DNA from 3 places in the Neobacillus sp. plas4 genome. Region 1 is predicted to be linked to each of the others. Evidence: riboswitches for the same ligand, from Rfam matches in the RefSeq annotation. Region 1 holds a riboswitch; each other region holds the start of a gene.
The links. Region 1 has a riboswitch for S-adenosylmethionine ahead of AC2TFD_RS26155 (methionine ABC transporter ATP-binding protein). Riboswitches for the same ligand answer to the same signal wherever they lie in the genome.
Positions count from the first base shown of each region.

Region 1 (4,251 bases):
CAAATACGTGTATCGGTTCCGCTAACTCCAAGTTTAACGGTTTTTGATTCTTTTCCTTCTGTTGATTTTTCAGCGCAGCCTGCGCCAATGATAACCAATGCAAGTACAATAATTGATAGTATAAGTTTTTTCATGTTGATTTCCTCCTAAGTTATCTTCGTCTGATTTTTTTTGCTGCTATATTTCCTAATGACTGCAGGCCTTGAACCATTACAATCAGAATTAATACGGTAATAATCATTGTGACGGTGTCAAAACGCTGGTAGCCATAAGTAATGGCTAAATCTCCAATCCCGCCGCCTCCGACAGCACCCGCCATCGCCGAGGCTCCTACTAAACCGATGGTGGCAATCGTAAGGGCTAAAACAAGTGAACTAAGTGCTTCAGGAATGAGAAATTTGAAAATGATTTGCCCTGGCGTTGCCCCCATTGCCTCTGCTGCTTCAATGACGCCTGGATCCACTTCTAACAATGAATTTTCTACCAATCTTGCAATATAGGGACCGCAATAGAATACAAGCGGGACTACTGCTGCCGCTGTTCCAATCGATGTACCGACAATCAGCCTTGTGACTGGAATCATCGCTACTAGTAAAATAATGAACGGTACAGAACGGAAAATATTTATGATTCCATTCAAGACGGTAAAGAACGGCAAATTTTGAAGCAGATGGCCTTTCCGTGTTACCACTAGTAAAATCCCCAGCGGCAAACCAAGAATAGTAGAGAACAAGAGCGAGAAGGCTACCATTTGAACGGTTTCAATTAAGGCTGAAATGATTTGCTCTGAATTAACTAGCATGTGCTGCCACTTCCTTTATGCTGATATTCTTCTGGTTGATATACGTTAACGCACGGATGACTTCTTTGTCAGAACCGATAAACTCAACAATTAGGTTTCCGAATGGAGTTCCTTGAAGTTCGGTAATATTGCCGAACAAGACATTGATATGAATATCAAACTGTTTAGCCAGTTCTGATAATAATGGCTGACCTGCCGTACTGCCGACAAAATTAATTCGGAAAACTCTCTGCATTCCATCGTGCTTTTGGATAATTTCCTTTATGGAATCAGGCAGCTGGTCATTCATGACCGTGCTGACAAAATTCTTTGCTGTCGGTGTTTTCGGTGCAGAAAAGACATCAAACACTGAGCCTTCTTCAATGATTTTCCCAGCTTCGATTACAGCAACTCGGTCACAGATTTCTCTAATCACTGCCATCTCGTGCGTAATAATTAAAATCGTAATGTTGTACTCTTTATTGACCTTCTTCAGCAACTGCAAGATTGAGCTGGTTGTTTGCGGATCAAGAGCAGAGGTTGCCTCATCACAGAGCAGGATCGATGGCTGAGTTGCCAATGCTCTGGCGATTCCGACACGCTGCTTTTGTCCTCCTGAAAGCTGGTCTGGATAATTGTCGGCTTTGTCAGCTAATCCAACAAATTCTAGTAATTCCTGAACGCGTTTTTTAATCGCCTCCTTAGGAAGTTTGGCTAGCGTGAGTGGCATTGCCACGTTTGCAAAAACTGTTTTTGAGTTTAATAGATTAAAATGCTGAAAGATCATCCCGATATTTTTCTTAATCACACGAACTTCTTTCACGGATAGAGAGGTGAGGTCATGACCATCAACAATAACCTTACCGGATGTGGGACGCTCTAATAGGTTTACACAGCGGATCAGAGAGCTTTTACCTGCACCGCTGAATCCGATCACTCCGAAAATCTCGCCCTTATTTATTTTCAAATCAATTCCATTCAACGCAGCAACCTGCTGGCCGCCACTTTCATAAACCTTTTGAAGATTTTGAAATTCGATCATGGTTTACCTCTCCTTTGTTAGAATATAAAAAACCCTCTTCTTGGAAATAAGAAGAGGGCATGCCAATGCAAAGCAAAGCTAGCAGCTCTTCTTATCTATCAAGTCACACTTGCTGGATTTGGCACAGTCACCATATAGGTTCCGCTGCCGAGGTGTCATAGGGCCAGTCCCTCAACCTCTCTTGATAAGAAAAATTATTATTCAGTTAAAAATAAAACCCTCTTCTAGAAATAGAAGAGGGCGAATTGATAAATTCATCAGGCCTCTTCTTATCTATCAAGTCATACTTGCTGGATTTGGCACAGTATCCAATTGGATCTGCTGCCGAGGTGTCATAGGGCCAGTCCCTCAACCTCTCTTGATAAGAAGGTGTTTCATAATATATTCGTTTTTTAATATGTGTATTAATTTACTCCTAATAGATATATATGTCAACTGTTTTATTAAAATAATTTTTATTTTTAGGTAAATTGATATTTTAAAATTTTAAAAAAGTATATGTTGATAGTTAGTTTTTATAAAACAAACAATGAAAGTATTTACCATTCGTAAAACTATAACTATAATAATCCTATTGACTACAGGTGTAACTGGGACGTGATTACATGCAAAAATATATGGGAGAATTGGCCCTTACGGTTACTGCGATCATATGGGGAAGTGGATTTGTTGCCAGTGCGATAGCTTTGGACCATTTTACCCCTTATCAAATTTTGGCGATAAGATTTATGATTGGTGCCATCATTTTAAGCGTGATCTTTCATAAAAGATTGAAAAATATTAATAAAGCCACCTTGATCCAAGGTGCTATTATTGGAGTCTTTTTATATGTAGCCTTCGCACTTCAAACCGTGGGACTTCAATATACGACTCCTTCCAAAAATGCCTTCTTAACGGCTGTGAATGTCGTGATTGTTCCGTTTATCGCATTTGTTATGTATAAGCGAAAAATCGATATGTATGAACTAATGGGCGCCGTTTTAGCAATGCTGGGTGTTGGGTTATTATCACTGAAGCTTTCCGCTGGGGTTAATATCGGGGATTTACTGACACTAGGCTGCGCTTTTGGATTTGCCTTTCATATATTCTATACGGCCAAATATGTAAAAGATTCGGATCCTGTCCTATTGACACTTATCCAAATGATTACCGCTGCAGCTATCGGAATCATTGTTGTTCTTTTCAAAGGAGAAACCTCTTTTGCTTTTCAAAAAGAAGGTGTATTCTCAATTGTATATCTCGGTGTCTTTTCCACAACGATTGCGTATTTATTACAAACTGTTGCACAGAAAATGATCACAGAAACGAAGGCTGCAATTATTCTTTCGACTGAATCCTTCTGGGGTATGGTATTTTCGGTTGCGATTTTAGATGAAGCGATGACGACAAAAATGGTGCTTGGTGCGATCCTCATACTTGTTGCCATCATCGTATCAGAAACAAAACTTCCTTTTTTAAAAAAAGAAAAAGAAATTACTTAACTATTAATGAAAAAGAGAGCGGAAAATCGCTCTCTTTCTAAAACTATCTTCTTTTTGCTAAACGCAGCACCCCATGAATGATAAGAACCAAAGAGAATAAAAGGATAGCTAAGACACCAATGAGAACCACTAACGGACTTAGCGGTGCAAGAAACCCTGTAAGCGGTACTCTTAATAAAGCGAAACCAGCGATGATACAGGATAAATATAAAAAAGGACTGCGATCCAACACACTCATGGCACACTCTCCTTTCTTGGGGTTACTTAATCGTATTCAGGGAGGAAGTTATTTATTTACCAGAATAATAAATCAGGGCAAACTTACTATAATTTTGGAACTTTATTCCTGCTGGGTTAGTCATATTTATTTTATAAAAGTATCGGACATCCATTCATGAAATTTTTCCTTTTCTTCAAATTGTGGATAATGAGCGGATTGCTCAAAAGCAATAAATTCTTTTTTATCGGCTTTAATCCTATCAAAATATTTTTTTGCCGCATTAGATGAAGTCATATAATCATATTTACCCATGATAAAATAGAATGGTAATTCAAGCTCTGTTACTTTAGAAGGTAAAGGATTTTCTAATAGGTCATTTAACAACATCTTTTGAGAATAGCCCATCCCAACGTTATAACGAATTACATCTAATAAGTTATACTCAGTGCTGAGTAAAACACTTATGTTATCATCACCGAGGTCATCAATCATTCTTGAACTCCCGCCATATTTACTAACATAATTTCGTGGGACAACTGTATCGCCATCTTTGATATTCTCCGTCAATCCTTGCAGATATAAAACATCATCCGTATTTCCTGCCTTTTGAGCCTGTTCAATACTGTAGTTCAAACTATCAATCTCACTTTCACTAATATCACTCATCTGCCCAATGCCAACATATGCTTCATACTTTTCAGGAGCTATATAGGCGGCTTGGGCTGCA
Region 1 covers NZ_CM170152.1:5,179,884-5,184,134, reverse strand. Annotated here, with positions in the region: gene AC2TFD_RS26165 (MetQ/NlpA family ABC transporter substrate-binding protein) at 1-134, opposite strand, end outside; gene AC2TFD_RS26160 (methionine ABC transporter permease) at 152-802, opposite strand; gene AC2TFD_RS26155 (methionine ABC transporter ATP-binding protein) at 792-1,823, opposite strand; SAM riboswitch class I at 1,912-2,014, opposite strand; SAM riboswitch class I at 2,090-2,191, opposite strand; gene AC2TFD_RS26150 (DMT family transporter) at 2,429-3,304, shown strand; gene AC2TFD_RS26145 (hypothetical protein) at 3,348-3,542, opposite strand; gene AC2TFD_RS26140 (alpha/beta hydrolase) at 3,669-4,251, opposite strand, start outside.

Region 2 (4,251 bases), 390 kb from region 1:
TTCTAGCCTCCCGAGCCACAAAGTACAATGGGATAGCCGCTGGGTCTGCAAGTGGATCGTCCATATGCCAAATAATTTTCGGGAGTTCATTCATATATTCTTGTGGTGTTATCACATAGCTGATGTTTTCTACCCCAAGCTTATCTGCCGTTTCTTTCGCTACATCGATTTCACTGAATCCCTGATGCTCGAAACCAACAGAAAACGTCTTAATCGCTGGGTGAAATTGTTTGGCAATCGATGCAATGATCGAAGAATCAATTCCGCCAGAAAGAAACGACCCTACTGGCACATCACTTCTCATGTGCATTTTTACAGAATCAATTAACACATCTTGTATTTCTTTGATAAAATCTGATTCTGATTTTTGTACAGGGTTAAAATGTGCTTTCCAATACCTTTTAATTTCCATTGGAGAGCCAATCTTTTTCGTATAATAATGTCCTGGTTCTAACTTGTGAATGCCCTTAGACATCGTGCTAGGTTCCGGGACAAATTGATACGTTAGATAGTGCTGCAGGGAGTCATAGTCCAAGACATCATTTTCGAGAGCTAAAAGAATACTCTTTTTCTCTGAAGCAAAGAAAGTCCTCTCTCCATCAACGAAATAAAAGTACGGTTTAATTCCGAATGGGTCCCTGGCACCAAATAAAGTTTGTTCTTGTTTATCCCAAATCGTAAAGGCAAACATTCCCCGTAGTTTTTCTACGGCTTTTTCTTTCAAATGGCTGTAAAGCGCAATAATAACCTCTGTATCAGAGTGTGTCGCGAACTCTAAGCCTTCTTTGAGTAATTCTTCACGAAGTTCTACATAGTTATAAATCTCACCATTAAAAATGATCCAATAACGCTCATTTTCATATGTTAATGGCTGATGACCGCATTCAATATCAATAATACTTAAGCGGCGAAAACCAAATTGAACATGATCATCATAGAAGAAACCATCATCATCGGGTCCACGATGGGTTATTATATCGTTCATATTTTTGAATAGTTGTTTTTGATCATCACGATAGTTTTGTTCCTTGTCGTGTACACAACCAATAAAACCACACATTATGTACCTCACCTACTCCAATCTAAATAGCTAACTAAAAATATACCTTCTTATCCTACCACTATTTTTTCAAAAATGGCAGTGTGAAAGGTAGGAAAATTCCGGCATTCTATCAGTTTTCACTAAATTTCTTTGACTTAAACTTTGACGTTAAACGTACAAAAGGAGTTACATATAACATGCAACTCCCATACTTTTTCTAACTATTAGCTTGTTGACGTAAAGTGTCAGCTTTATCCGTACGCTCCCAGGGAAGATCCACATCTGTACGGCCAAAATGGCCATAAGCAGCTGTTTGTTTGTAGATGGGGCGACGAAGGTCTAACATTTTAATGATTCCTGCTGGGCGAAGGTCAAAGTTTTTATCAACAAGATTCACTAACACGTCTTCGCTCACAGTTCCAGTACCAAAAGTATCGATAGAAATGGAAACTGGTCTTGCAACCCCAATTGCATAAGCAAGTTGAACTTCAACCTTATCCGCAAGTCCTGCTGCTACAATATTCTTAGCAACATAACGCGCCGCGTATGCTGCAGAACGGTCAACTTTAGTTGGATCTTTACCAGAGAATGCACCGCCGCCATGACGCGCATAACCGCCGTAAGTATCTACAATAATTTTCCGTCCTGTTAAGCCGGCATCTCCTTGAGGACCGCCAATAACGAATCGCCCAGTTGGGTTAATGAAATACTTCGTATTGTCATCAATTAATTCTTTTGGAACCACTGGATTAATAACATATTCCTTCAAGTTTCGCTGGATTTGCTCTAAGGTGACTTCAGGATTATGCTGAGTTGAAATGACAATCGTATCAATTCGAACAGGTTTATCGTTTTCATCATATTCAACCGTTACTTGTGTTTTACCGTCCGGACGAAGGTAATCAAGTACAGAATCCTTACGTACCTCTGTTAGTTTGCGTGCAAGCTTGTGTGCCAGAGAAATAGGAAGAGGCATAAGCTCCTTTGTTTCATTACAAGCAAATCCGAACATTAATCCCTGGTCCCCTGCACCAATAGCCTCAATTTGTTCATCAGACATTAGACCTTCACGTGCTTCAAGTGCCTGGTCAACTCCCATGGCGATATCAGGACTTTGCTCACCAATGGAGGTTAGAACGGCACATGTTTCGGAGTCAAAGCCATATTTAGCACGATCATACCCAATACCTTTAACCGTTTCACGAACAATTTTTGGAATATCAACGTAAGTAGAGGTAGTGATTTCACCTGCAACTAAGACTAATCCAGTTGTTACAGAAGTTTCACAAGCAACTCGGGCATTTGCGTCCTTTGCTAGAATTGCATCCAATATCGAATCAGAAATTTGATCACAGATTTTATCCGGGTGACCCTCTGTAACTGATTCAGAAGTGAACAAACGAGCGTTTCTTGACATCTGATTTCCTCCTTATTATGAGATAAATCAAGATTCTATGAAGGTGACAGGAATACTTCTAGAACCTATGACATTGATACGGTACTCATTCCCTTAGTATGAAATAAACAAAGGATTTTTATTAATAGCACTTTTAATAAAAGGTCTTATACAAAACAAAAAACCTTACCACATGAGGAAAGGTTGTCTCGGGCCTTTCACTCTTATCGTTCAAGGCGGCAGCCTTGCGTCAGATTAGCACCTTCGCACTCCGAGAATAGAATCGCCTATAACGATCATTTCTCATGAAGCAGGTTGCTGGGTTTCATAGGGCCTGTCCCTCCACCAGCTCAGGATAAGAGAGTATCCGTTCAAATTACCATCTTACTTGAACTTAACGAATAAAGTCAATGAAATATTTAGTAAAATTAGGATATAGGTACAAACTTTTACCACTCTTAAAAATCCTGTGTTTATTAGCACCTAATTTCGTCAATTAGTATAGATTATTCACTTCATTGTGTTATACTATTTACGAATATATTGAATATTAAAAACACGAAAAGGAAGGGTTCCCTGAGATGAATTCTGTTCATATCCCAAATGATTTAAGCCAATTGTTGGAAGGAAGTAATGTACACATTCAATTGTCTGTACCACAATTAGTTGAAAAAATCTTATCCAGGAATGAAGGCGTTTTAACCTCTACTGGTGCTATAAGTGTGTCTACTGGTAAATATACAGGCAGATCTCCACAGGACAAATTTATTGTCCAAGAAGAATCAATTAAAGATAAAATTGATTGGGGTCATTCAAATCAGCCGATTTCAGCGGATGTTTTCAACAGTCTCCTTCAGAAAGTTTTGGATTATCTTAAACAAAAAAATGAGTTATTTGTTTTTAAAGGATTTGCCGGTGCGGATAAAAAGACTCAGCTGCCCATTCAAATTATTAATGAATATGCCTGGCATAATTTATTTGCTCATCAATTGTTCATCCGTCCTAGTGATGAAGAATTGATGACGCACACACCAGGTTTCACAATCATTTCAGCTCCTAATTTCAAAGCTGATCCTATGATTGACGGAACCAAATCAGAAACGTTCATTATTATCTCTTTCGAACAACGTACAATAATAATTGGCGGAACAGAATATGCAGGCGAAATAAAAAAGGCGATCTTTTCGATTATGAACTACCTGTTACCTGAAAATAATATTTTCTCGATGCATTGTTCTGCAAATGTTGGTGTAGAAGGTGATGTCGCACTATTTTTCGGTCTTTCTGGTACCGGTAAAACCACTTTATCTGCAGACCCAAAACGCCGTTTAATCGGCGATGATGAGCATGGGTGGTCATCCACTGGTGTCTTTAATATTGAAGGTGGCTGTTATGCCAAAACCATTAATCTTTCCAGGGAAAAAGAACCACAAATTTTCGACGCCATCCATTTTGGCTCTGTACTTGAAAATGTTGTACTTAATCCTGTAACTAGGATAGCAGATTACGATGATTCGTCTTTGACCGAAAATACACGGGCTGCTTATCCAATTTATGCCATTGATAATGTGATTCTGCCAAGTATTGCAGGTCACCCAAATACAATTGTTTTTTTAACAGCTGATGCATTCGGTGTATTGCCGCCAATTTCTAAATTAACAAGAGAGCAAGCGTTGTATCATTTCTTGAGCGGTTATACATCCAAGCTTGCAGGAACAGAGCGTGGCGTAACCTCTCCAGAGGCAACCTTCTCAACCTGCTTTGGCGCACCATTCCTTCCATTACCTGCAACAAGATACGCTGAAATGCTTGG
Region 2 covers NZ_CM170152.1:4,788,937-4,793,187, forward strand. Annotated here, with positions in the region: gene asnB (asparagine synthase (glutamine-hydrolyzing)) at 1-1,060, opposite strand, end outside; gene metK (methionine adenosyltransferase) at 1,260-2,459, opposite strand; SAM riboswitch class I at 2,660-2,800, opposite strand; gene pckA (phosphoenolpyruvate carboxykinase (ATP)) at 3,020-4,251, shown strand, end outside.
Region 2: another riboswitch for S-adenosylmethionine. It lies ahead of metK (methionine adenosyltransferase); the one in region 1 lies ahead of AC2TFD_RS26155 (methionine ABC transporter ATP-binding protein).

Region 3 (4,251 bases), 250 kb from region 1:
CCTCTAAAACCTGACCAAGTTCCACAATTCTACCGCTTTCCATAACAGCTACCCTGTGACAGATTTTACGAATGACGTGCATCTCATGGGTGATTAAAACAATGGTTAATCCAAGTCTATTATTAATATCCACTAACAACTCCAAAATAGAATCGGTAGTTTGCGGGTCCAACGCCGATGTCGCTTCATCACAAAGTAGTACTTTGGGATTATTCGCAAGTGCCCTGGCAATGCCGACACGCTGTTTTTGACCCCCGCTTAGCTGAGATGGATAAGCATTTTCTCTTCCTTCAAGGCCCACTAATTGAATGAGTTCATTTACTCGTTTTTGTCTTTCAGGACCTTTTACCCCAGCAATTTCTAAAGGAAAAGCAATATTCTCGCTAACGGTCCTAGACCAAAGTAAATTAAAATGCTGAAAGATCATACTTATTTCTTGGCGTGCCTTTCGAAGCTCACGGCCGCTGATTTTTGATATAACACGTCCAGCTACGGTAACAGATCCCTGTGTCGGCAGCTCCAGTCCATTAAGCATTCGAATTAAGGTACTTTTACCTGCACCACTATATCCGATTACGCCAAATATTTCTCCTTCTTTTATTTCTAAGGTAACATCATCAACTGCTTTTAGCTGACCATGTTTCGAAGGGAAAATTTTAGCTACATCTTTTATAGAAATCATTCCATCACCTACTTTTTATCCAATAAAATATTTTGCAGTTCGTTAATCCCATTACCGCGTACTTCTTAGTTATAGAGTTTGACTGTATTCATAAAAACATTCTTATATTGAAAAATTAAAAAGCCTTTCTGCAGCGGGCAGAAAGGCATCGTAAATAAAAACCTTTCTCCCATCTCCCAAAGCCTACGCTTTGTGTGAATTGGCACCATTTCAATTAATATTGACGGTTGCCGGGCTTCATCGGGCACATCCCTCCACCTCTCTTGATAAGAGCTATAGCATTCTATATTCAATTAATACGTTTATGGATTAAAGTAACTATTTTTGTACAAAAGTAATCTTAGCATGGATAAAAAGTAGTGTCAACTAAATTTTCGACAAATTTCGAATTATATATTATGCTTTTGTTCTAAGTGAGGATACACCTGTTGCAGCTTCAATAGCAGACTCCAGATCCTCAATTAAATCCTCCACATTTTCGATACCGATAGATAGACGAATTAAATCCTCAGAAACCCCAGCCGCTTTAAGACCTTCTGCATCCAGCTGTTGATGAGTTGTGCTTGCCGGATGAATAATTAGACTTTTCGCATCTCCAACATTCGCTACATGGGCAAATAGTGTGATGGAATCAATTAATTTTGCTCCAGCTTCTCTTCCACCTTTAATACCGAATACAATCATTGATCCTGCGCCCTTTGGAAGATACTTGCTTGCCAATTCATGATCTGGATGAGATTGGTGTCCTGGATAAGATACCCATTCTACAGCAGGATGGTTGACTAAATACTCAACAACTTCCTTCGTATTTGCAATATGTTCCTTCATTCTTACATGAAGGGTTTCAAGTCCCAAGGTGAATTGAAATGCATTTTGCGGGCTTAATGCAGGACCTAGGTCACGTAATAGCTGTACTCGTGCTTTAATGATGTAAGCGACAGCACCAAGTGCTTCTGCATATACAAGGTCATGATAGCTTGAGTCAGGAGTAGTAAAACCAGGGAACCTAGATGAATTCCAGTCAAACTTTCCTCCGTCGACAATAATCCCGCCTGTTGTTGTTCCATTACCTAAAAGCCATTTCGTTGCCGAATGAACAACAATATCTGCACCATATTCGATCGGTCTGCACAGGTAAGGCGTAGCGAATGTGTTATCGATAATCAAAGGAACCCCTGCCTCATGGGCAATATCTGCTACTTTTTCGATATCAAGAATTCTTAAAGACGGATTACCGATCGTCTCTGCAAACACAGCTTTTGTTTTATCTGTGATAGCCGCACGGAAATTTTCTGGATCTGCTGGATCTACAAATTTTACGTTAATTCCATACTTCGGAAGAGTAACTGCGAATAAGTTGTAAGTTCCACCATATAAATTAGAAGCTGATACGATTTCATCTCCTGCTTCAGCAATATTTAAGATGGCCAGCGTAATGGCCGCCATTCCACTTGCTACTGCAAGAGCTCCTACTCCACCTTCCAATAACGCAACCCTTTCCTCGAAAACAGTTGTTGTTGGGTTATGGATTCGAGTATATATGTATCCAGGCTCTTTCAACGCAAATAGATTCGCAGCATGCTCGGTATTTTTAAATTGATACGCATTATTTTGATAGATTGGAACTGCGCGTGCTCCTGTTGTTGGATCTGGTGACAATCCGCCATGTACACTCAAGGTTTCGAAACGATAGTTTTTTTGATTTTCTGACATAGCCTAAACACTCCTCAATATTTATATAGTAACAAACAAAGAATCCCCTCTTTAAGAAGAGGGGATTCTCTTCTTATCTACCAGAGCGACGTACTCTGCTGGAATTGGCACCGTGTTGTTTAACCGGTTGCCGGGCATCATAGGGCCAGTCCCTCCGCCTCTCTGGATAAGAATCTATTAAATTGCAAAAAATTATTTGAATATTATAAACAAATATTACCCCAAATCAATACATACCGTCAATAGTTTTTAAGAAATAGACAATTGAACCTTTGGTTTGGTTAAGTAAAAAATAGATTCGATGAGGAGAACTATACGAAATGGAGCATTAACAACGAGCTGTCCATTTCTAATGAGATTTCTTAATGTTTCCTTCCCCTGAAGCAGATAAAAAATGGACTCCTTCTGACCACTAATGGTAGGTGTTATGAGCTTCTCACCATTGTCAACAAAGACAGAAACCTCTCCACGATGAAAAATCAAAAATATCTCATGATCTTCGCAAACTAGCTTTATTTTTAGACCATCCAAGTGTTCAATAAGTTTAAGAACATGGCCACGTTCCTTTATAGCCGAAAGGAATAACTCTATCATTTCGTTCATTTGTCATCACTCCGATTTACTTTCCATTCATTATTAAATTCAAGTAAACCAGCTAAAAATCCTTTGGTATTCTATCGACAAATAATCACAAAAAAACAGATGCGCTAACATCTGTTTTAGTAAAAGTATTGTTTTATTTTTTCATATATAAAAGGTACAGAGTGAAAGGCATAAATTATCTCAACCAATTCTCCATCCTTAATAAATAGCAAGCAGGGAACACTTTCAATTTCAAACTTTTCTGCTAGCTCGGGGTAATAATTCAAATTCATTTTTCCTATATTCACATCAACCATTTTTTCAATAACTTGGAGCATTCTCGATGCTACCTGACAAGTACCACACAAAGGCGTATAGAAATAAATAAGTCCGGATGAATGATGATTTATAAATGATGATACCTCATCAAGGTTCCAATCGTTCATTTTTTATCCCATCTCTAAAAATTCAGAATGAACATCGATATTTGCTCCTAGGAGGACCGTGGCCAGATGATACACGGGTGCCGTTGCAACTTCACGGTACATCCTGTCAATATAAAGATGTTCCGCTTTTGGAAACTCCCTTTTCAGTTGTTTACGCAGTTTTTCACCTGCATCATCGGCATCTACGAGAATATAGACATCTTTATCTTCAAGAGAATCAATTAATTCATCCAATTTCGTCATACTGATGGTCCCATTTGTGCAAACGATCTCCATCGGTTCCTTCAGGATACTTTTTACTTTTTTCTTATCTGATTTTCCTTCGACAATCAGAACTTTATCACCATACGAGTCATTCATCATCCATCACCTATATGAAAGAAAGTTATTTGTTTATTGTTAACATATTCGAAAACGTAAATAACGTGTGAACAAGTTAACTATACCACGATTATCTTTTTGATAATAGGTGTTTGCTTAAAGATAAGGCTTTAACACCATCCACCATCATCACAATCTGTATATTTCGCGTCAGGCTGCTCCGTAACTGTCACATTTTGAAAGATCTTTCGCTGTTCTACCTCAAATCGTTGATCGAGCTGAAACGTCATATCCCCTGGAAGTTGTATCTTTCCAATGGAAGTATTGTCAAGGAATAATTCCATTTCTCCATTTTTCATTTTTCCAATGATTCGATCTGTAACGTCAATCTTCTGCTGTTTCAATGTCATACCAAGAGCCCCTTTTTTAAAGTTTATTCTAGTGTCCCCCAGATTTAGAATATAGAAGGTGCAAATTTTTCCCATAAAAAAACACCTTGAGATCAAG
Region 3 covers NZ_CM170152.1:4,928,612-4,932,862, forward strand. Annotated here, with positions in the region: gene AC2TFD_RS24980 (methionine ABC transporter ATP-binding protein) at 1-682, opposite strand, end outside; SAM riboswitch class I at 849-955, opposite strand; gene AC2TFD_RS24985 (O-acetylhomoserine aminocarboxypropyltransferase/cysteine synthase family protein) at 1,079-2,395, opposite strand; SAM riboswitch class I at 2,466-2,568, opposite strand; gene AC2TFD_RS24990 (hypothetical protein) at 2,645-2,998, opposite strand; gene AC2TFD_RS24995 (thioredoxin family protein) at 3,115-3,423, opposite strand; gene AC2TFD_RS25000 (toprim domain-containing protein) at 3,427-3,783, opposite strand; gene AC2TFD_RS25005 (YusG family protein) at 3,915-4,154, opposite strand.
Region 3: another riboswitch for S-adenosylmethionine. It lies ahead of AC2TFD_RS24985 (O-acetylhomoserine aminocarboxypropyltransferase/cysteine synthase family protein); the one in region 1 lies ahead of AC2TFD_RS26155 (methionine ABC transporter ATP-binding protein).